DNA from 2 places in the Salinivibrio sp. YCSC6 genome. Region 1 is predicted to be linked to the other one. Evidence: riboswitches for the same ligand, from Rfam matches in the RefSeq annotation. Region 1 holds a riboswitch; the other holds the start of a gene.

Evidence for each region. Region 1 has a riboswitch for lysine ahead of lysC (lysine-sensitive aspartokinase 3). Riboswitches for the same ligand answer to the same signal wherever they lie in the genome.
Region 2: another riboswitch for lysine. It lies ahead of E8E00_RS08600 (Na+/H+ antiporter NhaC family protein); the one in region 1 lies ahead of lysC (lysine-sensitive aspartokinase 3).

What each region holds. Positions count from the first base shown of each region.
Region 1 is NZ_CP039516.1:2,581,969-2,597,134, reverse strand. It holds rRNA gene E8E00_RS12005 (23S ribosomal RNA) at 202-3,089, shown strand; rRNA gene rrf (5S ribosomal RNA) at 3,177-3,292, shown strand; tRNA gene E8E00_RS11995 (tRNA-Thr) at 3,494-3,569, shown strand; rRNA gene rrf (5S ribosomal RNA) at 3,577-3,692, shown strand; gene metA (homoserine O-succinyltransferase) at 3,878-4,825, shown strand; gene E8E00_RS11980 (sodium:proton antiporter) at 4,871-6,163, opposite strand; gene metH (methionine synthase) at 6,345-10,010, shown strand; gene lysC (lysine-sensitive aspartokinase 3) at 10,050-11,435, opposite strand; lysine riboswitch at 11,521-11,705, opposite strand; gene E8E00_RS11965 (alanine--glyoxylate aminotransferase family protein) at 11,933-13,066, shown strand; gene E8E00_RS11960 (Wzy polymerase domain-containing protein) at 13,074-14,747, opposite strand; gene uvrA (excinuclease ABC subunit UvrA) at 14,747-15,166, opposite strand, start outside.
Region 2 is NZ_CP039516.1:1,872,965-1,888,130, forward strand. It holds gene clpS (ATP-dependent Clp protease adapter ClpS) at 1-307, opposite strand, end outside; gene cspD (cold shock domain-containing protein CspD) at 1,130-1,351, shown strand; gene E8E00_RS08595 (thymidine kinase) at 1,464-2,045, opposite strand; gene E8E00_RS08600 (Na+/H+ antiporter NhaC family protein) at 2,175-3,758, opposite strand; lysine riboswitch at 3,844-4,024, opposite strand; gene E8E00_RS08605 (H-NS family nucleoid-associated regulatory protein) at 4,301-4,726, shown strand; gene E8E00_RS08610 (lytic transglycosylase domain-containing protein) at 4,805-5,779, opposite strand; gene E8E00_RS08615 (YcgL domain-containing protein) at 5,792-6,067, opposite strand; gene minC (septum site-determining protein MinC) at 6,342-7,004, shown strand; gene minD (septum site-determining protein MinD) at 7,022-7,834, shown strand; gene minE (cell division topological specificity factor MinE) at 7,836-8,105, shown strand; gene rnd (ribonuclease D) at 8,158-9,294, opposite strand; gene fadD (long-chain-fatty-acid--CoA ligase FadD) at 9,381-11,072, opposite strand; gene E8E00_RS08645 (alpha/beta fold hydrolase) at 11,194-12,138, opposite strand; gene E8E00_RS08650 (Slp family lipoprotein) at 12,142-12,690, opposite strand; gene E8E00_RS08655 (hypothetical protein) at 12,713-13,012, opposite strand; gene tsaB (tRNA (adenosine(37)-N6)-threonylcarbamoyltransferase complex dimerization subunit type 1 TsaB) at 13,053-13,748, opposite strand; gene E8E00_RS08665 (ATP-dependent DNA helicase) at 13,749-15,166, opposite strand, start outside.

The DNA.
Region 1 (15,166 bases):
TAAAGTTCTCAATCAGTGACAGAAATGTCACTCACACAATCAAGTGTGCTTGGGCTTTGTCTTAGTGATAAGCAAAGTCTCTATTTTGAGTCCGGCAAAAACAAAATCTTAATTAGTTGATGATTCAACACTCAGTGGTTTTGCGACGCAGATTTCTTTTTTAGACAATCTCGCCGTAAATAAAACCTCTTGGGGTTGTATGGTTAAGTGACTAAGCGTAGACGGTGGATGCCTTGGCAGTCAGAGGCGATGAAGGACGTATTAACTTGCGATAAGCCCAGATAAGGCAGTAAAAGCCATTTGAGTCTGGGATTTCCGAATGGGGAAACCCACCTGCATAAGCAGGTATCTTAGCGTGAATACATAGCGCTAAGAGGCGAACTCGGGGAACTGAAACATCTAAGTACCCGAAGGAAAAGAAATCAATTGAGATTCCGGCAGTAGCGGCGAGCGAACCCGGAGCAGCCCTTAAGCGGCTTAGGCGTTAGGTGAACAGGTTGGAAAACCTGGCAATAAAGGGTGATAGCCCCGTAACCGACAACGCTTTAGTCGTGAAAACGAGTAGGACGGGACACGTGATATCTTGTCTGAACATGGGGGGACCATCCTCCAAGGCTAAATACTCCTGACTGACCGATAGTGAACCAGTACCGTGAGGGAAAGGCGAAAAGAACCCCTGTGAGGGGAGTGAAATAGAACCTGAAACCGTCTACGTACAAGCAGTGGGAGCCTCCTTTGTGGGGTGACCGCGTACCTTTTGTATAATGGGTCAGCGACTTAATGTTAGTAGCAAGGTTAACCGCATAGGGGAGCCGTAGGGAAACCGAGTCTTAACTGGGCGTGTAGTTGCTAGCATTAGACCCGAAACCGAGTGATCTAGCCATGGGCAGGTTGAAGGTTGAGTAACATCAACTGGAGGACCGAACTCACTAACGTTGAAAAGTTAGGAGATGACCTGTGGCTAGGGGTGAAAGGCCAATCAAACTCGGAGATAGCTGGTTCTCCCCGAAAGCTATTTAGGTAGCGCCTCGGACGAATACTACTGGGGGTAGAGCACTGTTAAGGCTAGGGGGTCATCCCGACTTACCAACCCTTTGCAAACTCCGAATACCAGTAAGTACTATCCGGGAGACACACGGCGGGTGCTAACGTCCGTCGTGGAGAGGGAAACAACCCAGACCGCCAGCTAAGGTCCCAAAGTTATCGCTAAGTGGGAAACGATGTGGGAAGGCTCAGACAGCCAGGATGTTGGCTTAGAAGCAGCCATCATTTAAAGAAAGCGTAATAGCTCACTGGTCGAGTCGGCCTGCGCGGAAGATGTAACGGGGCTAAGCGATACACCGAAGCTGCGGCAATGTCCTTATGGGTATTGGGTAGGGGAGCGTTGTGTAAGCTGTTGAAGGTGTGCTGAGAGGCATGCTGGAGGTATCACAAGTGCGAATGCTGACATGAGTAACGATAAAGGGGGTGAAAAACCTCCTCGCCGGAAGACCAAGGGTTCCTGTCCAACGTTAATCGGGGCAGGGTAAGTCGGCCCCTAAGGCGAGGCCGAAAGGCGTAGTCGATGGGAAACGGGTTAATATTCCCGTACTGCTGCTTACTGCGATGGGGGGACGGAGAAGGCTAGGTGGGCCTGGCGATGGTAGTCCAGGTTCAAGTGCGTAGGCTGATTTCTTAGGCAAATCCGGGAAATCAAGGCCGAGACACGATGTCGAGCCACCAAGGTGGTGAAGTCATTGATGCCATGCTTCCGGGAAAAGCCTCTAAGCTTCAGGTAAGTAGCAACCGTACTCCAAACCGACACAGGTGGTCGGGTAGAGAATACCAAGGCGCTTGAGAGAACTCGGGTGAAGGAACTAGGCAAAATGGTACCGTAACTTCGGGAGAAGGTACGCTGCCCGCGGTGAAGTCCCTTGCGGATGGAGCTATGGGCAGTCGCAGATACCAGGTGGCTGCAACTGTTTATTAAAAACACAGCACTGTGCAAAATCGAAAGATGACGTATACGGTGTGACGCCTGCCCGGTGCCGGAAGGTTAATTGATGTGGTTATCGCAAGAGAAGCCATTGATCGAAGCCCCGGTAAACGGCGGCCGTAACTATAACGGTCCTAAGGTAGCGAAATTCCTTGTCGGGTAAGTTCCGACCTGCACGAATGGCGTAATGATGGCCACGCTGTCTCCACCCGAGACTCAGTGAAATTGAAATCGCAGTGAAGATGCTGTGTACCCGCGGCTAGACGGAAAGACCCCGTGAACCTTTACTACAGCTTGGCACTGAACATTGAGCCTACATGTGTAGGATAGGTGGGAGGCTTTGAAGCGGCGACGCCAGTTGCTGTGGAGCCATCCTTGAAATACCACCCTTGTATGTTTGATGTTCTAACTTAGCCCCGTTATCCGGGGTGAGGACAGTGCCTGGTGGGTAGTTTGACTGGGGCGGTCTCCTCCCAAAGCGTAACGGAGGAGCACGAAGGTGGGCTAATCACGGTCGGACATCGTGAGGTTAGTGCAATGGCATAAGCCCGCTTAACTGCGAGAGTGACGGCTCGAGCAGGTACGAAAGTAGGTCATAGTGATCCGGTGGTTCTGAATGGAAGGGCCATCGCTCAACGGATAAAAGGTACTCCGGGGATAACAGGCTGATACCGCCCAAGAGTTCATATCGACGGCGGTGTTTGGCACCTCGATGTCGGCTCATCACATCCTGGGGCTGAAGTCGGTCCCAAGGGTATGGCTGTTCGCCATTTAAAGTGGTACGCGAGCTGGGTTTAGAACGTCGTGAGACAGTTCGGTCCCTATCTGCCGTGGGCGTTGGATGATTGAGGGGAGCTGCTCCTAGTACGAGAGGACCGGAGTGGACGAACCGCTGGTGTTCGGGTTGTGTCGCCAGACGCATTGCCCGGTAGCTAAGTTCGGCACAGATAAGCGCTGAAAGCATCTAAGCGCGAAGCTGGCCCCGAGATGAGTCATCCCTAGAGCTTCGAGCTCTCTAAAGGGTTGTCGTAGACTACGACGTTGATAGGCAGGGTGTGTAAGCGCTGTGAGGCGTTGAGCTAACCTGTACTAATTGCCCGTGAGGCTTAACCATACAACACCCAAGAGGTTTTGGGTTGGACTTAAAATAAAGCCAGTTGATTGTGGCGAGAACAAACAGCTTTCTAGATTACCGAATTTGCTTGGCGACCATAGCGCTTTGGACCCACCTGACTCCATGCCGAACTCAGTAGTGAAACGAAGCAGCGCCGATGGTAGTGTGGGGTCTCCCCATGTGAGAGTAGGACATCGCCAGGCTTTGATTATAAATTGTGACTGTTGCTTGCGATTTTTGATAGCTGCGATGCTCATGTACTGACCGTACACTGCGCGTCTCGCTTCAAAACTCCCATCACACAGACACAATTTAAGCATCAAAGCGGATATATGTAAGACTTTGATGAGAAGTGATTTAATTATCAAAGCAGATAAAAAGTAAGACTTTGATGAAGCGTTTTCGCTGATATAGCTCAGTTGGTAGAGCGCACCCTTGGTAAGGGTGAGGTCGGCAGTTCAAATCTGCCTATCAGCACCAGTATTTTCTTGGCGGCCATAGCGTAACGGCACCACCTGAACCCATGCCGAACTCAGAAGTGAAACGTTGCTGCGCCGATGGTAGTGTGGGGTCTCCCCATGTGAGAGTAGGTCACTGCCAAGAGTTATTTTTAAGCCCTCCGCATTTGCGGGGGGCTTTTTCGTTTTTACGTATTGTCCTTCCATACCGATTCCTTTCTATTCTCAATAGAGTATTGCTTTATCCCACTTGATTATTGCTTGAGCTCCATAATGGGCTGCGTTATGTTATTAGATATCTGGACGTCTAAACATCTCTAGGAGGCAGTGATGCCGATTAAAATTCCGGACCAACTTCCCGCGACCAATATTCTGCGGCGTGAAAATATCTTTGTGATGACAGAAACGCGCGCGGTAAGCCAAAACATCCGTCCGCTGAAAGTCCTGCTTCTAAACCTGATGCCAAAGAAAATCGAGACAGAAACGCAATTTATGCGCCTGCTCTCTAATAGCCCTTTGCAAGTGGATGTTGAGCTTTTACGGATAGACAACCGACCAAGCAAGAATACGCCGACTGAACATCTTGATACCTTCTATCGCCAGTTTGAGGCTGTGCGGGGGCGTAACTTTGATGGTTTGATTGTGACAGGCGCGCCTCTCGGCTTAGTGCAATTTGAGGACGTGATTTACTGGGAGCATTTACAGGATGTGATGAATTGGGCACACCAACATGTCACCTCCACACTCTATATCTGTTGGGCAGCGCAAGCAGGATTAAAGCTACTTTACGATTTGCCTAAGAAAACCCGCAAAGAAAAGCTATCAGGTGTTTATCGCCATCAGGTAAATAGGGAGTTATCTAAGCATCCGCTATTACGCGGCTTTGACGATAGCTTCTTAGCGCCTCATTCACGTTATGCAGATTTTTCTCCCCATTATTTGGATGAACATACCGATCTGGATATCTTAGCCACCTCTAATGAGGCGGGTACGTATCTGGCCGCGACCAAAGATAAGCGCAATGTGTTTGTCACTGGGCATCCTGAGTATGATGCGCATACCTTGCATGATGAGTATCACCGTGATTTAGAGGAGGGGATGGAGCCGGTGATCCCCATTAACTATTATCCGGATGACGATCCTTCTCAGCCACCGTATGTGAGCTGGCGCAGTCACGGGCATCTGCTGTTTGCGAATTGGCTGAACTATTGTGTCTATCAGCAAACCCCCTTCGATTTGGATACATTTTCAGCGTCTAACTTTACGCTTGATGAATAAAAAAGGCGCCATCTGGCGCCTTTATGATAGACAAAGGAGCGGAGTTCATTGAAGGCGCTTGTCCATCTCGTCTTGAGCTGCGTTTGCTTTATCAACCATGCCGGTCATGGTTGAGCCTTGTACCAAAATAGAAAACACCACCACCGCGTAAGTCATCACCAAAATCAGCTCTCTGACATCGATTTGTTTTTCTGGGACCACAATAATACCAGCTGGTACCGCCATGGCCATGGCCAAGGCGAGGCCTCCACGCAATCCTCCCCATGTGAGAATGCGCACAGCCCACGGGTTATATTCGCGAAAGCATCGGAAACCGAGATAGCAGGCTTTTACACTCAAATAGCGAGCCGCTAGCACTAAAGGCACGACACAACCCATTACAATCCAGTCCTCTTCATGAAAGGTGATTTGCAACAAGCTTAAGCCGATGAGCAAGAACAGTAAGCTGTTAAGAAATTCATCGACCAGTTCCCAGAAATGGTCGAGGTGATCTTCACTTTCTTTGGAAAAGCCAATAAAGCGGGTCCAGTTACCGATCATGATCCCGGAGACGACCATTGCCAGTGGACCGGAAACATGCAGCATATCGGCGAGCACATAGCCAGCACTGGGAATGGCTAAAGTGAGCAACAGCTCCATGGAGTGGTCGTTAGTGGCACAAATCAAACGGTGAAAGGCATAGCCTAAAACTAGGCCGTAACATATGCCGCCAATCGCTTCTTGCGCGAACAGCGACAGGGTGCCCGCCAAGGTTGGGTTTTGGTGTCCGAATGCGAGGGTGAAAATAGTCACAAACACCACCAAGCCAAAACCATCGTTAAACAACGACTCGCCTTCGATTTGGGTGGTAATACGCATGGGGGCATGTAATTTTTTGACAATCGCAAGCACGGCAATGGGGTCCGTGGGTGAGATCAGGGCGCCGAAAAGTAAGCAGTAAATATAATCAAATTGTACCCCAATCAGTTGGAACACGCCCCACACACCGGATCCCACTAAAAACACGGAGATCAGTGTCGCACCGAGTGCAAGAGTGGTGATTTCCCATTTTTGGTCTGAAAACGAAGGCAGTTTGACGCCCAGCCCTCCAGCAAAAAGTAGAAAGCCAAGCACGCCCTCAAGGAGAAACTCCTCAAAATGAATATCCCCTAAGGTTTGCGCGGCAATCGCCTTTAGAGGCAGGGCTTGATACTGACCGGCAATCACTATCCCTAAAGACAGTAAAAGTGCACCCGCCGTGATTGCGATGGTGGTTTGGACGCGGCTAATTTTACTGTTAATAAACGCGATGATAATGGCGGCAGCGGCCATAAAGCTGAGGATAGCGTAGGTTGACATACATCATTCCTGATACGGCTAGGGAGTGGAAAAAAGAGTTACAAAATATTAATAGAAATCGCTTCCAAAACGAACAGCAGATTTGAAATAGATCAATATTAATTCATTTAAATAGACGTCTAGATTTCCATTTTCGCTGTGGTAGGATGAAATTATCGCAATGAGGAAGATGATAAGCGTAATGAGTATGGACCGACTGACACAGCAACTGCGCGAACGTATTTTGGTAATCGATGGTGGTATGGGCACCATGATTCAGGGGCTAGGGCTCAATGAGGCCGATTATCGTGGCGCGCGTTTTAAAGATTGGCACTGTGATGTAAAAGGTAACAATGACCTTCTGGTGCTGACTCAACCCGATAAAATCGCTGCCCTACATAGTGATTATCTGGCTGCGGGCGCGGACATTATTGAAACCAATACCTTTAACGCCACCCAAATCGCGATGGCCGATTACGACATGCAAGCGCTGAGTGCGGAAATCAACTTAGCGGCCGCTCGGCTTGCGCGTGAGGTTGCTGATACGTGGACGGCGAAAACGCCAACTAAACCCCGCTTTGTCGCGGGTGTGTTAGGGCCCACTAACCGAACGTGCTCAATTTCACCGGATGTGAATGACCCGGGCTTTCGCAATGTCAGTTTTGATCAGTTAGTCGGCGTGTATGCTGAGTCTACCGAAGCCCTCATTGAGGGCGGTGTAGATATCATCATGTTAGAGACCATCTTTGATACCTTGAATGCCAAAGCCTGTGCGTTTGCGGTGGAGAAGGTCTTTGATGCTCGTAGTTTGCGCCTGCCCATTATGATCTCCGGCACCATCACTGATGCATCTGGGCGTACCTTATCCGGACAAACCACCGCCGCTTTTTATCACTCGTTGCGTCATGTCGAGCCACTGTCTTTTGGCTTGAACTGCGCGCTCGGGCCGGCGGAATTGCGCCAGTACGTTAAAGATCTGAGCGACATTTGTGAGGGCTTTGTCTCTGTTCACCCGAACGCGGGGTTGCCCAACGCCTTTGGCGAATATGATCTCTCTCCTGAAGAGATGGCGACACACATTGATGAGTGGGCGGCATCTGGCTTTATCAACTTGGTCGGTGGCTGTTGCGGGACCACCCCCGAACATATTCAAGCGATCAGTGATGTTGTTGCGACGCATCCTCCTCGCCCCTTGCCGGCTCATCCCGTCGCCTGTCGCTTATCTGGACTCGAGCCACTAACCATTAATGCCGATAGCTTGTTCGTTAATGTGGGTGAGCGCACCAATGTGACCGGCTCAGCACGCTTTAAACGTTTAATCGTTGAAGAGCAATATGACGAAGCGCTTGAAGTAGCATTGCAGCAAGTGGAGAACGGCGCCCAAATCATCGATATCAATATGGATGAGGGCATGTTGGATGCCGAAAAGGCCATGGTGCGATTTCTCAATCTTTGCGCGGCCGAGCCGGATATCGCCCGTGTGCCCGTGATGATTGACTCTTCCAAATGGGAGGTGATTGAAGCCGGCCTTAAGTGCATTCAAGGGAAAGGCATCGTCAACTCTATTTCGCTCAAAGAAGGAGAAGAAGCCTTTCTTCACCAAGCACGTTTAGTCCGCCGCTATGGTGCAGCGGTGATAGTGATGGCGTTTGATGAGCAAGGACAGGCCGATACTCAGGCACGAAAAGTAGAAATCTGTACGCGGGCCTATCATCTTCTGGTCGAGCAAGTCGGTTTTCCGCCGGAAGACATTATCTTCGATCCCAATATCTTTGCGGTTGCCACCGGCATTGATGAGCACAATAACTACGCGGTCGACTTCATCAACGCCGTGGCTGATATCAAGCAAACTTTACCGCATGCCATGATCTCAGGCGGTGTCTCAAATGTGTCGTTTTCGTTTCGAGGCAACAACCCCGTCCGTGAGGCTATTCATGCGGTGTTTTTGTATCACTGCATCAAAAATGGCATGGACATGGGGATCGTCAATGCGGGCCAGTTAGCCATCTATGATGATTTGCCTGAATCGCTGCGCTTGGCAGTAGAAGATGTGGTGCTCAACAAAGATGATGGCGCCACGGAGCGTTTATTAGAGATCGCCGACAGCTATCGTGATAGTGGTGAGAGCGAGGTCGCGGAAACCGCGGAGTGGCGTAGCTGGCCAGTAGAAAAGCGGCTGGAACATGCACTGGTCAAAGGCATTACAGAATTTATTGTTGAAGATACCGAGCTGGCTCGCGTGGCAGCGAGTAAACCCCTAGAAGTCATTGAAGGCCCGCTGATGGCGGGCATGAACGTGGTTGGGGACTTGTTTGGCGAAGGCAAGATGTTCCTGCCACAAGTGGTGAAGTCGGCTCGGGTGATGAAGCAAGCGGTGGCGTACCTTGAACCTTACATCAACGCTGAAAAGCAGCAAGGGCAGACCAATGGCAAGATCCTGCTTGCCACCGTCAAAGGCGATGTGCATGACATTGGCAAAAACATTGTTGGCGTGGTGCTGCAGTGTAATAACTTTGAGATTATTGATCTCGGTGTGATGGTGCCGACCGATAAAATCCTGTCGGTGGCCCGAGAAGAAAACGTCGACATTATTGGTCTATCGGGTCTGATCACCCCGTCGTTAGATGAGATGGTGAACGTGGCGAAAGAGATGGAGCGACAAGGGTTTGATATTCCTCTGTTGATTGGCGGTGCGACCACCTCCAAAGCCCATACCGCGGTGAAAATTGAGCAGCATTACCATGCGCCCGTGGTCTATGTACCCAACGCGTCGCGTGCGGTTGGGGTGTGCTCCTCGTTATTATCCGAGACGCAGCGACCTGATTTTGTCGCGCGTTTGGCCAAAGAGTATGACACTGTGCGTGAGCAGCATCAGCGTAAAGCGCCCCGCACGCCACCGGTGACCTTGGAGCAGGCTCGCGATAACAAGTGGCAAACGGATTGGGCAAACTATATGCCTCCGCAACCGGCTAAGCCAGGCATCCATGTTTACGATGATGTTTCGATAGCGACCTTACGTCAGTATATCGACTGGACGCCTTTCTTTATGACGTGGTCTCTCAGTGGCAAATTCCCCGCGATTTTGGATCACGAGCTGGTGGGGGAGGAAGCCCGTCGCTTGTATCAAGACGCCAATGCTTGGCTCGATCGTTTCGAGGCAGAAGGCTTGGTAGCGGCAAAAGGGGTGTGTGGCCTCTTTCCTGCCAATAGCGTGGATGATGATATTGAAGTGTATACCGACTCGTCACGACAAACGGTGAGCACGATATTGAATCACTTGCGTCAGCAAACACAAAAGCCGCGTGGTGCGAACTATTGCTTGTCAGACTTTATTGCGCCGAAAAGCAGCGGTCAGCCGGATTGGGTTGGTGCATTTGCGGTGACAGGCGGCATTGGTGAGTATGCTTTGGCGGAAGAGTACAAAGCGAAAGGGGATGACTACAACGCGATCATGATCCAAGCGGTGGCGGATCGACTCGCAGAAGCCTTTGCGGAATATCTTCACCAGCAAATTCGGATCACCTTGTGGGGGTATGCGCCCGATGAGACGCTTGATAACGACGCCCTGATCCGCGAACAATACCAAGGGATCCGGCCAGCGCCAGGTTATGCCGCCTGTCCTGAACACAGTGAGAAAGGCAAGATTTGGCAATTGCTATCGGTAGAAGCGCATACGGGGATGACACTTACCGAAAGCTATGCCATGTGGCCGGGCGCGTCGGTTTCGGGTTGGTATTTTTCCCATCCAGAGTCACGTTACTTTGCGGTAGCGAAAATTCAAAACGATCAACGTGATAGCTACGCGGCACGTAAAGGCTGGTGTCTTGAAGAAGCTGAAAAGTGGCTAGGCCCTAATCTGAATGCCTAACCGAGAAAAGCCAGCGCACGCTGGCTTTTCTTTTGGGTGTTACTCAAAAAGCTGTGTATGTAAACGCTGCACCACCTCGGTGGCACTGTCGTCATCAACCACCATACAGACATTGTGATTACTCGCGCCATAACAAATCATGCGCAAGGTGGCGGTATCTAAGGCGTTAAATACCGGCGTCACCGCCCCCGGAGTATGACGCATCTCATTACCAATTAAGGCGACCACAGCCAAGTGTTGGCAAACGTCAACATGGCACAAGGTCGAGAGTTCCTCCAAGGCGGCATCAGGCAAACGGGGCACCTCACCTTGTGTATTGGTTTGATCGAGCGTCAAAGACACACTGACTTCGGAGGTCGTGATCAGATCGACGGAGATCTGATAGCGCGCTAGGATCGCGAAGACGTTGGCAAGAAAGCCATACGCTTGGAACATCGTCAAACTGGTCAAGGTCACCATGGTTTGATTTCGGCGCAACGCAATGGCGCGGAATAGGGGGGATGATTCCGCGTGTTCTCGAATCCAAGTCCCGCCTTTTTCCGGCGCACAGGCCGCCCCGACAAAGACAGGAATATGCTGGCGTACCGCGGGTAATAGCGTGGACGGGTGGAGCACTTTGGCGCCAAACGTCGCCATCTCCGATGCTTCACTAAAGCTGATCTCAGCAATAGGACGTGCTTTGGCAGCGAGGCGTGGGTCGGTAGTATAAATGCCCGGTACATCGGTCCAAATCGCCAAGCTTGTTGCCCCGAGCGCTTCGGCAAACAAAGCGGCACTGTAGTCGCTGCCTCCTCGGCCAAGAGTGGTCGTTCGTCCTTCTTTGTCGGCACCGATAAATCCTTGGGTCACGAGAATGTGATTGTCTAGCTGCGCATTCAAGCGCTGACACTGTTGCTGAGTCAGGGCGATATCTGGAATAGCGTGACCAAATTGGCTATCCGTTTTCAAATATTCGCGGGCATCAATCCGAGCTGCGGGCAGGCCAAGGTGGACGAGCAAGCGAGTAAACAGGTGCGTAGAGGTAAGCTCGCCACAGGCAACCAAGGCATCGGTAAGCGCTTCGCTCGGGGCCTCACAGGCTTGCTCACTCAAGGAGATAATCTGCTGGTGGAGCGTTCGCACTGCTTCTTGGGTGTGATGACAAGCGGGCAAAGCTGCCAGTATTTGCTGGTGGATAGCGTCTATTGCATCCAGTGTGTTTTGGCGTAAGACATCGTTTTTTATGCCTTGGGCTAAGGCGACAAGATGGTTAGTGACGCCGGCACATGCGCTAATTACTACAAAACGGGTCTCGGGATGGCGCATAATCACTGCGGCACTTTGTTGCATGGCGGCAAAGGTGCCAACACTGGTGCCGCCAAATTTAGCGACTGAAATAGATGGTAACGGGTTCACGTCCTTTTCCCCTTTTGAGCTCGTGCTCATTGATTCAACATATTTAAAAGTCAGTGGGGAACATCAGAAGTCACGTCGCAAACGCGAGCAAAAAGGAAGAGCAAACGGCAGGCATTCTGCCAGAAGCGCTCCACCTGTCTGTCCAAATGGATGACAAGTGACAGCCTGAAGGATTCAGCCTTCATGGCCGGCGGCTCCTTACCCTGTCGGAACCCCCTCGGCATCGCCTCCCCTGATTATCACGCCTTGGAGTAGGGCTCCGCGTGATAACTGCCTGAGTGATGCACCTCTTCTGTATGTTCGGCCATGTGTTGATCCACATGGTGAGTGGTTACATTACGGGCGCTGGTGAGTGGTTGTCAACCGCCAATTGAGTTGCAAAGCGACGATCAGGCACCTATATCGCTGCTATCCGCCACCTGTTGAATATGCGCTCTAGCACGTAAGTTCGCAATGTGACAATGGGGCGATGAACACAAAGTATGCTATAACGGAAAGCGCAAATTTAGCAGACACAAGGATAGGTTATGGCAACTTCAATTTCCGATATCCGCTCATTTCAGCCGATAGAGCGCACCCTGATGGGCCCTGGCCCGTCTGATATTTCTCCGCAAGTTTTGCAGGCGTTGAGTCGTCCGACGTTGGGACACCTCGATCCCCTTTTTATTGCGATGATGGATGAGGTCAAACAGCTCTTACAATATGCCTTTCAGACCGAGAATCCGTTTACCATTGCGGTCTCTGCCCCCGGGAGTGCAGGAATGGAAGCGTGCTTCGTTAACCTTGTAGAGCCCGGTGATACCGTGATTGTCTGCCGCAATGGGGTGTTTGGCGACCGAATGCGAGAAAACGTTGAACGCTGTGGTGCACACGCGGTGATGGTTGACGATGCATGGGGCGAGCCTGTCAGCCCTGAAAAGGTGGAAGCGGCATTAAAAGCGCACCCAGAGGCTAGCATCGTCGCGTTTGTTCATGCTGAAACCTCCACGGGCGCTTGCTCAGATGCGCAAACTCTGGCGACGCTGGCGCGCGAGCACGGCTGCCTTACCATTGTTGATGCCGTAACATCACTTGGCGGTGTACCCTTGAAAGTCGATGAATGGCAACTTGATGCAGTCTACTCTGGTAGTCAGAAATGCTTGTCATGTGTTCCGGGCCTATCGCCGGTCACCTTCTCGGCGCGAGCCGTTGAAAAAATGCAAGCGCGCACCCACAAGGTGCAAAGCTGGTTTCTCGATCAAAGTTTAGTGCTGGGCTATTGGAGCGGTGACGGCAAACGCAGTTATCACCATACGGCACCGGTTAATAGTCTGTATGCATTGCATGAATCATTGCTCAAGTTATATCAAGAGGGAATTGAGAATGCTTGGCAGCGTCATCAAACCATGCATCAACGCTTAAAAGCGGGGTTGGACGATTTAGGTATCCGCTTTGTGGTGGATGAGCCTTATCGCTTGCCGCAATTGAACGCGGTGTACATTCCGGATGGTGTCGATGATGGCGCGGTACGCCAACATTTGCTCAACACCTATAACCTCGAAATCGGTGCTGGCTTGGGCGATCTCGCTGGTAAGGCATGGCGAATTGGCTTAATGGGCTACAGTGCGCGTGAAGAAAACATCGCGCTATGCTTAAAAGCATTGGGCGACGCACTGCGCTAAGCGTACGTTATTCCGGCGGAGTGCGCATCGGTAAGGTGTGGCGAGTGGTCCACACCTTGGCGGCTTGCGGAAACAAATATCGCGCCTCTTGCTGAATATCGCGCGCCCGCTGCGTATCGCCAATTTGCAGTGCAATCTGGTAAGCATGCTGGTAACCCGCAAACGTGGGGTGTTGTGCCACATGCTGCAGCCATAGGTTCAGGTGCTGGTGGCGCTCGGCATCCGACAGTGTCTCTAGGGTGTGCTGAAAGTGCTGTTCCGCGAGCCCTTGGGTGAGTTTGCTTTGCCACCATGGATGTTGCTGGTAGAGCGCAATACGCTGAGAGGTTAATAAAGAGTCACGCAGGTAGCGATTGGCTAAATACACCGATGATAGGCACAACAATCCCACCAAGATCATTACAGTGACAATACTGCGTGTCGCGATACGCTGCCCATATTCGGCGGTAGAAAATGTGATTCGTTGGTATTTGCTGGTTAAATTATCCAGCCAGTACAGCCACATGAGCAGTAGAATGCCGTTAAACCACTGCGTACCGCTGGCCGGATAGATAAGCAAGCCAGTGAGTGGCGGAAGCACGAGCGCAACGAGCATACGCCGCGTGCCTGAAGGGGCGCGGATAATGCGAAGCGCCAGTGGCAGTATCACCGCAAGATACGCCAGTGCTATCACAAGCCCACCTTCCAATAACCACAATGCTAGCGCACTCGGTAATTTCACGGGGCCAGTGTGTCCCGGATGTGCCGCCGATGCGAGCAGTAGAGTCGTTTGTCCATGACCCATGCCAACGCCAAAAAAAGGCGTTTGTTGAAACTGCTGCCAGGCAAGCCACAGTACGCGTTTATCTTGAGGCGTGAGCCATTGCCAGCTTTCTTGCCCGGTCAGCCCGAACACCGCGAGTAACGCACCGGCAGACATGGCGGCCAGCCACGCAAGATGCTGGCGCCGCGTCGCAAAGCGACTGAGATAAACTTGTTGCAAGGCAATGGCGCAAAGGGCAAACAGGAGCAGTAGCGGTCGTCCTTGCATGGCAAGCACGGGCAGGATAACCACTGGCGTGAACACCAACACGCTTTGCGTTATGGGATGGCGGTAGCGGTTACTTGGCTCTCGGGCGAGCAGATAAGCCGCCAAACTTAGGCCGGTGAGTAATAACGCATGGGTCACGGCAGCGGGTAAATGCGGCACCCAATGTTCAAACTTAAAAGGCGCTATGCCCGGTGGCGATTGGTTGCCTAAGACGGAGAGGATGGCCAACCAAGAGGCAAGCATCAAGACGGCCAGTAGCTTTTGTCGCTGGGCATGATTAAAAATAAACTGCTGTAAGCTGGAGAAAAAACCGAGGCTGAGAACCAATGCGGCGATGGCATAGCCGCTATTTAGCGTTGCCGCTTGTGGATAAAGATATGGCACACTGGCACAGAGCGTGGCGGCCACTAACGCCCAGGTTAAGTGAGTGACGCGCCATGTGTGCTGTCGCCACACTTCCAGTCCGGCGAACCCCAATACCAAGCTAAGCGTGAGTAACGATAGAGCGGCAGCAGGATGGCGAATACCCACCAACGGCAAGTCGACCGAATACAATGGCAAACAGATCAGCCATAACGCCGCCAGTGCCCCTAAAAAGGGCACCGTAAGCGGTTTTCGTTTCACTCGGTGGGTGGGTAACGCCTGTGTCATTATCGCTCCAACATGGGCTTCAAGAAGTGGGCCGTGTGGCTACCAACCACATTGACGATCTCTTCTGGCGTGCCTTGAGCAATGATTTCACCGCCGCCGTTACCGCCTTCAGGTCCTAAATCGATGATCCAATCTGCGGTTTTAATCACATCTAGGTTATGTTCGATCACCACAATGGTGTTGCCCTGTTCGCGTAAGCGATGCAACACATTCAGCAACTGCTGAATATCATGGAAGTGCAAGCCGGTTGTCGGTTCATCAAGGATATATAGCGTTTTACCGGTATCGCGCTTAGATAGCTCACGGGCCAGTTTTACCCGCTGTGCTTCGCCGCCAGATAAGGTGGTGGCGGCTTGGCCTAGACGAATATAACTCAGACCGACATCCATCAACGTTTGTAGCTTACGCTTGATAGCGGG
Region 2 (15,166 bases), 710 kb from region 1:
TGGTGCACAGCAATGGATGACCATGCTCTTTGGCGTACATCATCACTTGTGCCACTTTTGTTTCCGCTACCTCTGCGGTGAATACACCGCAAACGGCTTTTCCTTCGTAGTGCACCGTCAGCATGACTTGCGTCGCTTTGTCCACGTCCATGGCAAAAAACGTCTGGAGCACTTCAATGACAAACTCCATCGGCGTGTAGTCATCGTTATTCAGCACCACCTTGTACATAGATGGCGGTTGTAGCTTCGTCTTCTCTGACGCTGCGATGTCAGCATCAGGGAGCGCCCACTCGTTCCAATTACTCATAACCACTTACAATGCATTGTTTGGGTGTCTAGGCTGTCGTTGTGGCGGGGCGTTGCTGCCATCCACTGATCCCGTCCACCTATCTTTAAAGTTAAGCCACAGATTGTATTCCAGCAACCCTTTCAATGCGAACAAAGTGTGTCTGCACAATTGTTAGTCACTTACTGATATATCTAGGGGTAACAGTGCTAAAACGTTCACTGTTCAACAAAAACATCTCAGCCCCCACCATAAAGAATGTACAAAAATAAAGACATTCCACGGCTGTAAAGTGGAAATAACTGTGTTGATGGGATTGAAAAAGGGATTTTCGCTAAATCTATCTCAGTATTTAGACGTAAGAAATTATTCATAAAACAATAAAATTTATTACACCCAATGAATGCGATTTCATTCACGCCACTAGGTTATATCATCTTGTGTAGTGAGATAAACAACTCTAGATACAACACATAAACAGCTGAATTTATACCAATTAATCGACATCTCACCTATAACAGACAGCCACGTACCGAGCATCCATAGTGAGAGGTGACTCGATAGATTCATGAAAATGACATTATTGTTTTTTATGCATTTATTGTCAGGCTCTCACACTTTTCCGGATTACTATGAAAATGTTGTTATAAGTTATTATCGATACTTGACTGCCTAAAAGTATCTACTACAGTGGGAATTGTGGTAGATAAACTAACCACTTTTTGATCGCACGCTCACCATCTTGAGCAAATGCTGTCTGATGCGTGCTAGCGCAGAGGTCATGAGTGGGCACTTAGTTTATTGCAAGGTATGCAAAAGTTTGATGCAAGAGGGATGTTTCGCATGGAAACTGGTACAGTAAAATGGTTTAACAATGCCAAGGGATTCGGCTTTATTTGTCCTGAAGAAGGAGAAGGCGACGTTTTTGCGCATTACTCAACAATCCAAATGGATGGATACAGGACGTTGAAAGCGGGTCAGACCGTCAGCTACGAGGTTCAAGAAGGACCGAAAGGCTACCATGCGAGCCAAATCGTCCCCGTTGAACAAGAAGCAGCGAAATAACAACGCGTTATTCGCGACGGTTGCAAAGGAAAAAGCGAGCGCAATGCGTTCGCTTTTTTTCGTACTCGGCGCGCTCTACCTTATCGAGACACTCGCCCATCGCAGGGCATACTCATAGTAAGCCAAGAGCTTCCTTATAGTGCAACCGGCACACCGACACATAACGCTCGTTGCCACCGATCACAACTTGATCGCCATCAGCGATCGCATTGCCATTTGCATCTTGGCGGATCACTCGATTAGCTTTACGACCACAATGACAAACCGTTTTTAGTTCTACTAACTTATCCGCCCAAGCGAGTAAGTATTGAGAGCCTTCAAATAGCTCTCCTCGAAAGTCTGTGCGTAATCCATAACACAACACAGGAATACGCAATTTATCGACCACATCAGTTAACTCAAGCACTTGCTGTTTGGTGAGAAACTGGCTTTCATCCAGTAACAAGCAGTCTACTTTTTCGTGTTCTTGAATGGCTGAAACATGTTCGAATAAATTGGTTTCATTGTGGTATAGGTGCGCCTCTGTCTCTAAACCAATTCGTGAGCTAATTTTTCCCTGACCATATCGGTCATCGATTGCCGCTGTATATAACAGGGGCTGCATGCCTCGCTCTTGATAATTAAAGGCTGATTGCAAAAGTGTTGTCGACTTACCGGCATTCATTGCGGAGTAATAAAAATAAAGCTGCGCCATTGTTATCTCGGATTATTCGGTCATCAGGCTTAAAATCAATCCAGCATGCTACCGGATCTCATCAAAAAGGAAAGCCCCGACCAGCGGGGCTTTGCGCTCAATCCTATTATGAGGTAGTCACGAGCGAGATTAGGCCATGGCTTTGCATGGGCGCTTTTTCAGCCACAGTAGCGCAAAACAAAGCGCGACAAAGGCCAGTGTCGTGGCAGCAAATGCCAACCATAGTGATGCGGTAAAGCCAAGGACCAGAAAGCCAACCGCGGACACCAGAGCGCCACCAATCGCATAAGGCAACTGTGTCGAGACATGATCAATATGCCCACAGCGTGCTCCTGTAGATGACAAGATAGTGGTATCTGAGATCGGTGAGCAATGGTCACCAAACACCGCACCAGCTAATACCGCCGACAGCATAGGTAACATCAAGGAAATTTCCGTCGCCGCAGCCAGATCGCCCGCGATCGGTAGCATGATACCAAAGGTTCCCCATGAGGTGCCGGTCGCAAATGCCATCACTGCCGCGAGTGAAAAGAGCACAACAGGGAGTAGCTCAGATGGCATATTGCCCTGCACCAATGAAGACAGATATTTACCCGTTTGCAAGTCGCCGATGATATGGCCAATAGACCATGCAAACAGCAGAATAAGAATGGCCCCAAACATGGATTTCGCCCCGACCCATAAGGTTTTGCTGATCGCAGGCGCACCAATCCCTTGTTTGATCGTCATGGCTAAAGCAACGATAAGTCCCGCTGCGCCTCCCATCAGAAGGGACATGCCTACATCAGTATTCTCAAACGCGCCGAGTACTGAGAAAGATACATCGTCACCCGCTAACGCTTGTGCACCGGTGTAGAGCATCGCACTGATGGTCGCCACAACGAGGACCACAATCGGTAACACCAGATCAGAAACCGTGCCGTGCTCGCTTTCTTCAATCCCAAGATCGTCACAAAGATCGGCACAATTGTCGCTTTCATCCCCTAAGCGACTGCCTTTTTTTGCTTGGTATTCAAATTGACGCATGGGGCCAATATCAAGCTGAAACCAAATCACTGCAAAAACCAGCAGAAGCGCAAAGATTGCATAGAAGTTCATCGGGATCATGGTGACAAAGGCGCCGAGCGGCGTGTAATCAGTCACCCCATGTGCGACTAAAATCGAGCCGATGACGGTAATGATATAAGCGCCCCAGCTCGAAGCGGGGGTGATAACACACATAGGTGCAGCAGTCGAATCGAGAATATACGCAAGCTTCGCTCGAGACACATGGAAGCGATCGGTCACAGGGCGCGAAACAGCCCCCACCGCCAAGCTATTAAAATAGTCATCTACGAAAATAAATACGCCCAAAAAAGCCGCCAGTAGCTTTGCTCCTCGTTTGCTTTTAATTCGGCTCTGTGCCCAATTTGCAAACGCTCGTGTTCCTCCAGAGAGCGACAATAAAGCGGTGATCATCCCGAGTAGTACGAGGAAAGCAAGAATACTCATATTCCAGCTATTAATGCTGCCGTCAGCCACAAATAGGCCGGCAACCACATCAAAAAGGTATTGCGCCGATGTCCCTAGGGAAAAGTCAGCGAGTAGTAAGGTACCGAGTACAATCCCCATGCCTAGCGACAACAGCACGCGGCGTGTTGCAATGGCAAGGCCCAAAGCCAGCAAGGGTGGAAGTAACGATAAAGCGGATGAAGAAAAGTCTGTTAAGTTCATGATCTCAATATCAACCAATTGGTTGGAGATCTACTGCAGAAACGAAGACTGGTAAGGCGTGGTAACACACAGCAAACAACTTGCCTCCTACAGTAGCGCTCCATAGTGTGTCCTAATTACTATGGCAGTGCTGCTCCTATTCGGTAACAGCCCCAGCACAGTCGGCATGATGGCCTTACTGGCTTCGGCGTTGGCTCCTTTCATGTGCGGTCACTGGCATCACCCTCGTGCACATTACTTATAAACAACGCACCTCTACGTTAAGAGTGGAGCATTCTACACAAGATGTTCACTATCGCAACTGTTCACGCACAAAAAGCCACCACTTAAAACGTCACACTATCAAGTGTCGATGAAATCAGTCGCAATCACTCAAAATTTGGGCATATTTAAAAAAACACCCTTAAATATGGGTAACAAATATTGCGAACAGAAAATAAATAATGAAAAATAGGCATTAACTATTTTATGTAATATTGTATATTTCACTTATACTGTTACCATCCGTTCAATTAACATATAAATCAAATAGGAACCCAATAATGTCTGATGCAATGAAAGCGTTACTTAACCTACGCAGCTTACGTGCTGTCGCGAAAGAAATGACCGCCGAGCAACTTAAAGAAGCGTTAGAAAAGCTGCAAACCGTCGTTGAAGAACGTGAAGAGATTGAGCGTCAAGCGCAAGAAGAAGAAAAAGCACGCCTAGCGAAACTAGAAAAATACCGTGAGATGTTAATCGCCGATGGTATTGAACCTGATGAACTCATGAAATTATTAGGTGGTGCAAGCAAGTCTAAATCAACAGGCAAGCGCGCGGCACGCCCTGCTAAATATCAATACACTGATAGCGACGGCTCGGTAAAAACATGGACCGGTCAAGGTCGTATGCCGAAAGTGATCCGTGAAGCAACCGAAAATGGTAGCGCGAAATTAGAAGACTTCTTGATCCCTGGTCAACAAGCCTAAGTGTTGCACATAAAGATAAAAAAAAGAGGCCGGACGGCCTCTTTTTTTGTCTGATTCGTAAAACTCTGTCATCATCCATTAACCAAACTTTATCCGGTCTGCCAAATGACTGACTGCTAACGCAAAGTAGTGCGAACGGTTCCATTTCAACAAGCTTTGATAATTGTTATAAACCAAATAAGCTCGTCCAAGTTCATCATCAGGCTGAATCAACCAAGCTTGAATATCGACATTCGGCAACGCTTGGCCATTAAGACGCGTTACACCTAATGCTTGCCATTGATTCAATGACAGCGCCTTATTACTTTCGACACCAAGTTTATTCCTATCTATATGCTTTGGTAATTTAACTTGGCGTCCCCATGTGTACGTATCGTCCCAGCCAGCTTGTTTTAGATAGTTCGCCGCAGAAGCAAAGACATCAGCTTCCGTTTGCCAAATATCTTTTTTACCATCTTGGTTCCCATCAACCGCATAATGAAGGAAAGACGTCGGCATAAACTGGCTTTGCCCCATTGCACCGGCCCATGAACCTTTCATGTTTTCAGGCGCAATATGCCCTTCTTGCAATATGGTCAGTGCTGCCATTGTTTGTTGGCGGAAAAAGGCTTCTCGACGCCCATCATAAGCCAATGTGGCCAATGCTTCGATAACATTGTAGTTGCCTTGCAGTTTGCCAAAATTACTTTCCACGCCCCACAAGGCTACAATGAAACGAGGCTGAACCTGATATTCCTCACCGACTTTTTTTAGCGCCGCATAATGTTTTTTATACAGCGCTTTCGCCTGATCGACTTTCCAATCCGGTACGGCGCGGGGAATGTATTCATCCAAGGTTAAACGCCGCTCAGGTTGATTTCTATCGGCACTGACTGCCCGTTCATGATACTCAATGCCAGCAAACGCGCGTGCCAGTATATCGTCATCAATCCCTGCTTGACGCGCTTCCTCTTTCAATGATTCGACGTACTGATCAAACCCTTCTTTTGCAAATAGCGGCCCCGAGGTAAAAACTGAGGCTGCAACCAATGCTGAAATCAAACCTTTGCGCATACGCTTCCCTAATTACAATTTTTCATTCTTGTTTCGGATAGCCTGCAACGCCGCATCCGGTGGCGGTGGTAATTGTAGAAAGAACCCTTCGTTTTGCAGACTTTGTTTCACTTTCTCAATATCAACAACCGCAAGTTTTTCTCGCTTACCGAGATCAATCATCATGGCAAACTCTGGTTGTCCAAAACTGTTCATTAATGCTTCTGGCACATCATCGAATTTATCTCTCCCCGGTACATAAAGATAGGTGCCTTCTTTCTTTTTGCTACGATAAATTGCGCAATACATCTCAATGTCCTCATCAGCATGCCATAACGATGGCGAAATAGTGTCATCGACGAGTTAAGGTTTGTTAGGCTTTGCCGCAAAATGTGTCACACAATGCTCACTAAACGCGGCTCACATCGCGCACCATGACAAGAAATCGCCAAAATTAGGGGGCAATGTCCGCCGAATATCAAACCCTGCTTGCCGCATCGATGCTGTGAATATACCATGCTATCCAACGTCTGATAATGCGCGTCTGACTCGCGTTTCAACGATATAACCGGAATCAAACAACATGCACAAACACCCGGAGTTGAAAGGCTCAACTTTTACTTTGTCTGTTCTTCATCTTGTGGATGACAATTTTACTGAAGCGGCCGCCATTTTGGCTGATAAGGTTTCCCAAGCCCCCGCATTTTTTGAAGGCGCGCCTGTGGTGGCGGATGTCAGCCGTTTAAAGCTATGCCCAGATCTCACCGCTTTAAAGCACTGTTTAAGTGAAACTGGGATGATTTTAGTCGGCCTTACTGGCGTCACGCATAACGATACCCGCCAGCAAGCCAAATCGGTGGGGCTTGCGGTACTCAAATCGAGCAAGCAATCTCGTGTTGCCGATCCGATTCAAACTCCCACTAAAGTGGTCACGAATCCCGTGCGCTCAGGACAGCAAATCTATGCCAAAAATGCTGACTTGGTGGTATTGAACCATGTCAGTGCCGGGGCGGAAGTCATTGCTGATGGCAGTATTCATATTTACGGCGTGCTGCGCGGCAGAGCCATTGCCGGCGCCAGCGGCCAGCAGCAAGCGCGTATTTATTGCCAGAATTTACAATCAGAATTATTGTCAGTAGCCGGTAGCTACTGGCTAAGCGACAAAATTCCATCTGAGTTTATTGAGCGCCCCGTCATGGTCTCGCTCAATCAAGAAAGCTTACAAATAGACCCCCTCACGCTATAACAGAATAAGGACGAGGAATGGCACGAATTATTGTAATTACCTCCGGTAAAGGCGGTGTTGGTAAAACCACGTCGAGTGCAGCACTCGCGACGGGACTCGCCATGGCTGGCAAAAAAACCGCAGTGATTGATTTTGATATTGGTCTTCGTAATCTCGATTTAATTATGGGATGTGAGCGCCGCGTGGTATATGACTTTGTCAACGTGATCAACGGCGAAGCCAACCTTAATCAAGCGCTGATCAAAGACAAACGGGTTGAAAATCTATTTATTCTTCCAGCCTCACAAACTCGTGATAAAGATGCGCTCACCAAAGAGGGCGTCGAACGGGTGTTAAAAGAGATGGATGAGCTTGGGTTTGAATACATCATCTGCGATTCGCCTGCGGGTATCGAAGCTGGCGCCCTCATGGCCCTTTATTTTGCCGACGAAGCCATCGTCACGACCAACCCTGAAGTCTCTTCGGTGCGCGACTCTGATCGCATTCTGGGCATTCTCGATTCAAAATCTCGCCGCGCCGAGAACGGTGAGGAACCGGTTAAGCACCACTTGCTCTTAACCCGTTATAACCCAAGCCGCGTGACCAACGGCGAGATGCTCAGTGTGTCGGATGTTGAGGAAATCTTACGTATCCCACTGTTAGGGGTCATCCCAGAAAGCCAGTCAGTACTGCATGCCTCAAACAAAGGCGAGCCCGTGGTTCTCGATCAAGAATCGGATGCGGGACAAGCGTATGAAGATGCCATTGCAAGATTGCTTGGCGAAGAGCGCCCATTCCGCTTTATTGAGGAAGAGCGCAAAGGTTTTCTAAAACGCTTATTTGGAGGCTAATGTGGCATTGCTAGAGTTCTTTCGGCCAGCCAAGAAAAAATCCGCCAACATTGCAAAAGAGCGCCTGCAAATCATTGTTGCGGAGCGACGCAGTGCAGATAGCCCTGCCCCAACCTATTTGCCACAGCTCAAGCAAGATATCTTAGATGTGATCCGTAAATATGTGGATATCGGTCCCGAGCAAGTCTCCGTGAGCCTCGAGCAAGGGGACGACGATCTTTCCGTCTTAGAGTTAAATGTGACTTTGCCGGAAGAAGGGAAAGAGAGCTAAAGCGTGAGCCTCGTTCGCTGATTGTAGAAAAGCGGTGCCAAGCACCGCTTTTTTAATGCGTCACTGGCGCACTGGGAATCATCGCTATCAGGCGCTTGCCAATCAGAGTATATCGCCACCCTTGTGCGAGGTCTGGGCGTTTATCCTCCGCTTTATGCTCTCGCCATACCCAACTGATCAACTGATTCAATTGCTTCTTTGAGCCAATAAACTCCGGTACAAAACCCAGCTCATCCGCACACTGTTGAACGCTTTCTTTGAGCGTCTTAATCACGGCTTTGTAACCCGGCTCATCGACTAAACGCGTGATGGGTTGTGGCCACTTCGCTTTAGGAAGCTTCTCAGCTTGCTTCGCCAGCGTGATCAAGGTTTGGGCATGATAGCGAATCTCAAATTTATCAAAATCATGCGCTTGCATTTGCTCAACGCTACGAATTCCAAATCGCGCCATTTTCCAAAGGTGAAGCTCTTTCACAATAAAATTAAGCGCGATATCGCGACGTCGTGCCTCTTTCGCGCGCCACTTTGCAAGCGATTGGAGTACCGCCAATTGATTCGGCTGCAGCTGCCACGCATATTTAATATCAAGATATGCCAGCGAATCCTCTTTAGGTTGGCGTTTTTTGTCACATAAGCGGGTACATTCTTCTTGCAACGCCGCTTGCCACTGTGTTTTTGCCAAGGCTTTCTCAAGCGCTTGGTACAGAGGCATCAAATAATACACATCCGCCGCCGCATAATGCTTTTGCTTATCGGTTAGTGGGCGCGCACACCAATCAGTGCGTGATTCGCCTTTATCAAGCGCCACTCCCACATAAGTATTCACCAAACTCGCAAATCCTTCTGATACACCGTGCCCTAAAAAAGCAGCCATCAGCTGGGTATCAACCATAGGGGTGGGTAAGGTACCGGCATAGTGTTGGAACACATCCAAGTCTTCACTACTGGCATGCAATACTTTGGTGACATTGGTGTCAGCCAGCAATGCCCACAATGGGGAAAGATCTTCGATTTCAATCGGATCGATGAGTACAAGTTGCTCACCATCATACAATTGCACCAACCCAAGTTGCGCGTAAAACGTACGGGTACGCACAAATTCGGTATCGACCATCACAGCAGGTTTCTGGCGCATTTTTGCGCATACGTCGACAAGTTGTTGATGTGATGTGAGTAGTTGATAATTCACAAGTTAGCCTATAAAGAAAATGCCGGCAATGCCGGCATTTCGTGATTCGTTACGCTCCAGTTTACCCTTTTCGCGGGCAGGACGCATCAAGCAGACGCTTTTTGCGGCGCCTTAGGGGCTTCATCGCGTAACTCTCGGCGCAAGATTTTACCTACATTGGTTTTCGGTAGCTCATCGCGGAATTCAACGACGCGAGGCACTTTATAACCGGTCAGGTGCTTACGGCAGTGCGCTATCAGATCATCACGGGTCAGCGACGGATCCTTTTTCACCACACAAATCTTAACGACTTCGCCTGAGTTTTCGTCTGGCTGACCAATCGCGGCCACTTCCAATACCTTATCATGCAGGGCGACCACATCTTCCACTTCATTGGGATAGACGTTAAAGCCTGATACAAGGATCATGTCTTTTTTACGATCGACGATGTGTAAGAAGCCGTCATCATCAAACTGCACCACATCACCGGTTGCCAACCAACCGTCTTCATCGATACTTTCACGCGTCGCCTCTGGTCGGTTCCAATAACCTTGCATCACTTGCGGACCACGCACCAACAATTCGCCCGGTTGGTTATCGGCGACATCTTCACGATTCTCATCCACAATACGGACTTCCGTAGATGGGACGGGCAAACCGATCGACCCGTTGTAATCACGCAAATCATAAGGGTACGCCGCCACAAGCGGTGAGCACTCGGTTAAGCCATAGCCTTCTAGGAGGTGCTTACCGGTCAGTTTTTTCCAGCTTTCTGCGACAGCGCGTTGTACCGCCATGCCGCCACCAACAGTAAGGCGTAAGTTGGAAAAATCTAACTCATGAAAATCTTCGTTGTGTAGCAAAGCGTTAAAGAGGGTATTCACCCCTGTAATCGCCGTAAATGGATATTTTTGTAGCTCTTTGATAAAGCCCGGAATATCACGCGGATTGGTGATCAACAGGTTCTGTCCACCCATTTCAATAAACAGCAGGCAGTTTACGGTTAGGGCAAACACGTGATAAAGCGGTAGCGCGGTCACTACCAACTCTTCGCCGACGTTTAGCACCGGTTGATAGGTGCCTTTCGCTTGGTAGACGTTGGCCAACATGTTGCGGTGCGTCAAGATAGCGCCTTTCGCCAATCCAGTGGTACCACCCGTGTACTGGAGGAAAGCGACATCATCACCTTTTAAGAAAGGTTTTACATACTGCATACGGCGGCCACGGCGGAGCGCATTACGCATCGACGTTGCGTCCGGCAAATGGTATTTCGGTACCATTTTCTTGACGTACTTGACCACAAAGTTCACTAACGTGCCTTTCGCACGAGGGAGCTGGTCCCCTAAACTCGTAAGGATCACGTGCTTAACGGGTGTATTCTCCACCACCTTTTCCAAGGTGTGAGCAAAGTTGCTGACAATCACAATCGCTTTCGCACCTGAGTCAGTCAACTGATGCTCCAACTCTCGCGGCGTATATAAAGGGTTGACGTTAACCGCCACACAGCCTGCTCGCAAAATACCGAACAACGCAATCGGATACTGCAGCAAATTCGGCATCATGATCGCCACACGATCGCCTTTTTGTAATTTCAGCTCGTTTTGCAGGTACGCCGCAAATGCGCGGCTACGCTCTTCGAGCTTACGGAAGGTCATGACCTGGCCCATGTTAATAAAGGCTGTTTGGTCAGCGAACTTTTGCACTGAGTGTTCAAACATCTCAATCAAAGAGCGATGGGCATCTGGATCTATTTCCGCCGGCACATCCGACGGGTAACGATTAAGCCAAACCTTTTCCACTGGCTTTCTCCTATGTGTTAGCTTGCAGGCTATACTGCCCGCTTCGATCGACGCGAGATTCTATTCAAACAGGTGTTTAACCCGTCCACCATAGCGTTAACATTATTTTTACACGAGCATTTTAAGTGCGCGTTTGAATTTTGGTCACAAAATCTGTTACCCACGATGCAGCCTGTTGCGGTTGTTGAAGGTGACAGTGATGCGTACCCGGCAGGTCCACCACCTGTAATTGGCGAAACCCATGCATCCGTTGCTGAGCATCCTGCGAACGCAATGCAGGATAGCCATCCGTTCCTCGAATGGCGAGAGCAGGACAGTGAATTGCCCGGATAATCGATTCACAATGCGCGGGCGACATCCGGTAAAGCGCATCCCCGCGCAAATGAGGATCGTGTCGCCAAGTGATACCTTGAGGAGTCTCCATCAATCCGCGAGCGACTAATGGCAAAAGCAGTTCAGCCGCCACTTTATTGATGGACGCGCGTAATTGTAGCGCCTGAAATGCAGAATCAAAGTAGCGTTGGCGCTTTTGACGCTGCTTTAAGCGTTGATCAAGACTTTTCGCCAATCGGTTGGTTATCTGTTGAGCAGGTTCAGCCATCGGGCCGAGCGCTTCTATCATTACCAGTGCAGCAATGCGGTCTGGAAAAGCAGCGGCATAGCAACTCGCCACCAGCCCACCGAGTGAGTGGCCGACCAAGATCAGTGGGCCGGAGAAGCGCTGTTGATGGAGTACTTGGTGCAAATCATCCAAGTAGTCGTAGAAGGGGTAGTAGTAGTCGCCCGGTTTATGTTCTGACAGACCGTGTCCGGGCCAATCAAACAATAATAATCCCCACTTGCTGGGTAAATAAGGCACCAGAGCATGGAAACTGGCTAGGTTATCTTGCCAGCCGTGAAGCATGACCAAAGTAGGCGCACCGCTTGCCGCCGGACGGGCAGCTCCCGCGACACGCGTTGAGGCCAGTGAGAGCGTGAGTGGTTCCAATCCGTTCGACAGGCCGATCATCGCTGGATTTGCCTGAAGTGCCTCATCAAGTTGCGCCGACAGTGGAGAATGCATCATTGGTTAGGGTAAAGTGATCACGCTTTGTACTCGCCCAGTCCCGACGCCTACCCGAACGCGCGAGCAATATAGTCCATAACAATAAGGGCGATCGTCATCGATAACCTTTTGCTCAATGTTCCACAGCTGGTGTCCTTTGACTGACAATACAGGGTAGGCATATTCATAGTCCCCGACTTTACCCGTTTGCTGTTCAACAAATTCACCCAGCACCGTAATAGGACGCCCTTTCGCATAGTCTGCAGGATCGACAAAACCGCTAAAAACCGCTTTAAATCGACCCAGTGACGACGCACCAATATCGGGGCGCCCCGCACTGGAGGTGGGCAACGCGACGATTTCGACTACCGAGTCCGCTTCGCGGTTTTCAACACTGGCGATCATGCCGCCCATGCGCACTTCTTCACCCTGATTGGCTGCGGTCATACTGGCTACGACCGGGTACTCAGTTACCGGCTGATCCATACGACCTTTTAAGCTATCAGGCAAGGTGCTGCAACCGGTTAACAATAGCGCCCCGATCATCAGCAATCCGGTTGATATTAGCTTCATCACACGTACTCCTCTCTCGACGTCATACATAGATATCGACCCCGACGAGGTTAAGCAGTTCCTCTCGCCGCGCATGGTTAAGCACCGCTAAGTAAGACGACATTGCCTGACGACCGCGGCCATCGGGTAAATCATACTGAATATGTTGTTTAGCTTGCTCTGCCTCTGAGACAGAGACATGTTGCACCTTTTGCCGCACTGCCTTGGCAACTTGGCTCGCTTGCGGGGTTTGTTTACGCGACGCTTTCTCCGAGGATGAAGGGCGCCGCGTTTGATTCGGCCGGTTAGGCGGTGAAGAAGGAATTCCGTTAATCGATACCATACTTGCTTCCTATGCGAGGCAAACCGACCCAAACAGACTCTTACTCGCGTCCGGGGAGCTTCTTCCACGTGACCTTGTCACGCAAGTAGGTGGGCGTCGCGAGCTCAGCGGCGACAGCCTCACCACGCTGGTAGGCGTATTTGGCAATAACCAGCATGTCTTGTGCTTGTGGATACAACACGCCCGATTCTGTGGTGGTCAGATCCAACCCTGTCGCTAATTCAGGATAGGCAGGCCAACCGGTTCCTGCCAGTGCCCACGTACCGTCGGTCGATTCAAGGCACAATGCATCAGGCGCCACAACCGCTTCATCAGCCAACGCATGCCAATCGCCATTTTCTTGACGTTGATACTGGGCAAAGTATAGCTCTCCCATTCGCGCATCAATCGCCGTGAGTACTTGCGTTGCGCCATGAGTACGGTGCGCTTGCTCGGCCATCGCCGCTAGCGTCGATACGCCCAGCACGGGTAAATCAGCACCAAACGCTAAACCTTGTGCAATCCCAATGCCAATTCGCACACCAGTAAAACTCCCTGGACCCCGGCCGAAGGCGAGTGCATCGAGTTGCGTGAGTGATACGCCCGCCTCCGCGAGTACCTCATCGACCATGGGTAAGATTTTATTGGTGTGTTCACGCGGCGCAATGTCACTGCGCACCATCATCTGATCGCCGATACACAGCGCAACAGAGCAGTTTTCCGTGGCCGTATCCACGGCAAGCATTTTTAGCGTCATTTAACCCTCAATCGGTGATTGCAATGCAGGCATCTCTGCATCGGTATGGTCAGCATTTATGGCTGATAAAAAGTCGTCAATATTATTTAGATCGCGCGTACGCGGTATGGGCGGTAAGCTGCGTAAAAAGGTGGCGCCATAAGGGCGCGTCACTAGGCGGTTATCACAAATGATCAACGCGCCTTGGTCACGCTTATCGCGAATCAAACGCCCTACCCCTTGCTTGAGCGTGATCACCGCTTCTGGAATTTGCACTTGCGAGAAGGGGTCGCCGCCTTGCAACTTACAATCTTCAATACGCGCTTTGAGCAAGGGGTCATCGGGCGACGCAAACGGCAGTTTGTCGATGATCACGCAACTGAGTGCCTGTCCACGCACATCGATCCCTTCCCAAAACGCGCCGGTTGCCACTAGCAACGCATTCCCCAGTGATAAGTATTCTGCCAACAGGCGCTGTTTCGGCATTTCGCCTTGCATCAACACGGGAATCGCGAGTTGGTCGCGAAACAATGCTGTTAAGTCTCGCACCATTTGATGCGACGTACACAAAAAGAAACAGCGCCCTTGATTACGCTCAATCACAGGCCCTAACAAGGTTGCCAGCTTATCGGCTCGCCGATAGCTATTGGTTTCAGGCACATGGCGTGGCACACACAGTCGCGCTTGTGAGGGGTAGTCAAAGGGGCTTTCTAACGTCATCTGCTGTTGTGCTGAAATGCCAAGTCGATGACTAAAGTGGCTAAAATCACCTTCCACGGCGAGTGTCGCCGAGGTAAAAATCCATGCCCCACCTTGTTCATCCATTTGTTCGCGGAAACGATCGGCCACCGAGAGCGGCGTAATATTGAGGCTGAAGTGATAGCGCGTACATTCATACCAGTACGAATAGCCTGTGATCGACGTATCACGCAGTCGCGATAAACGTGCCTTAAATAAGGTGATGCGATCAAACGCCGCATCCAATAGTTGGCTGCGACCCAATGACAGTTTGACCACGTCATGGGCCAACTCCAGTGCATCGGTTAAGCGTACTAATTCTTTCTCGACAGCCGGTGAAGCTTGAAGCTCTCGCCAATTGCCACGAAAGCCGGGCTCTCCCATCACTAAACGCATATCCATCGCCGCTTGCGATAAACGATCGGCAACTTTTTCCAACTGTCGGGTATCACGCAATTCCGTACGATAAGCAATGTGGATGTCTTTCGCAGCGTCTTGTAACTGGCGACTAGACAGCGACTGACCGAAATATTGGCTGGCAATATCAGGTAATTGATGCGCTTCATCGAACACCATGATATCCGCATCTGGGATCAATTCCCCAAACCCAGTTTCTTTGATCGCCACATCAGCCAAGAACAAATGGTGGTTCACGACCACTACATCCGCCTCCATCGCGCGACGGCGCGCCTTGACGACAT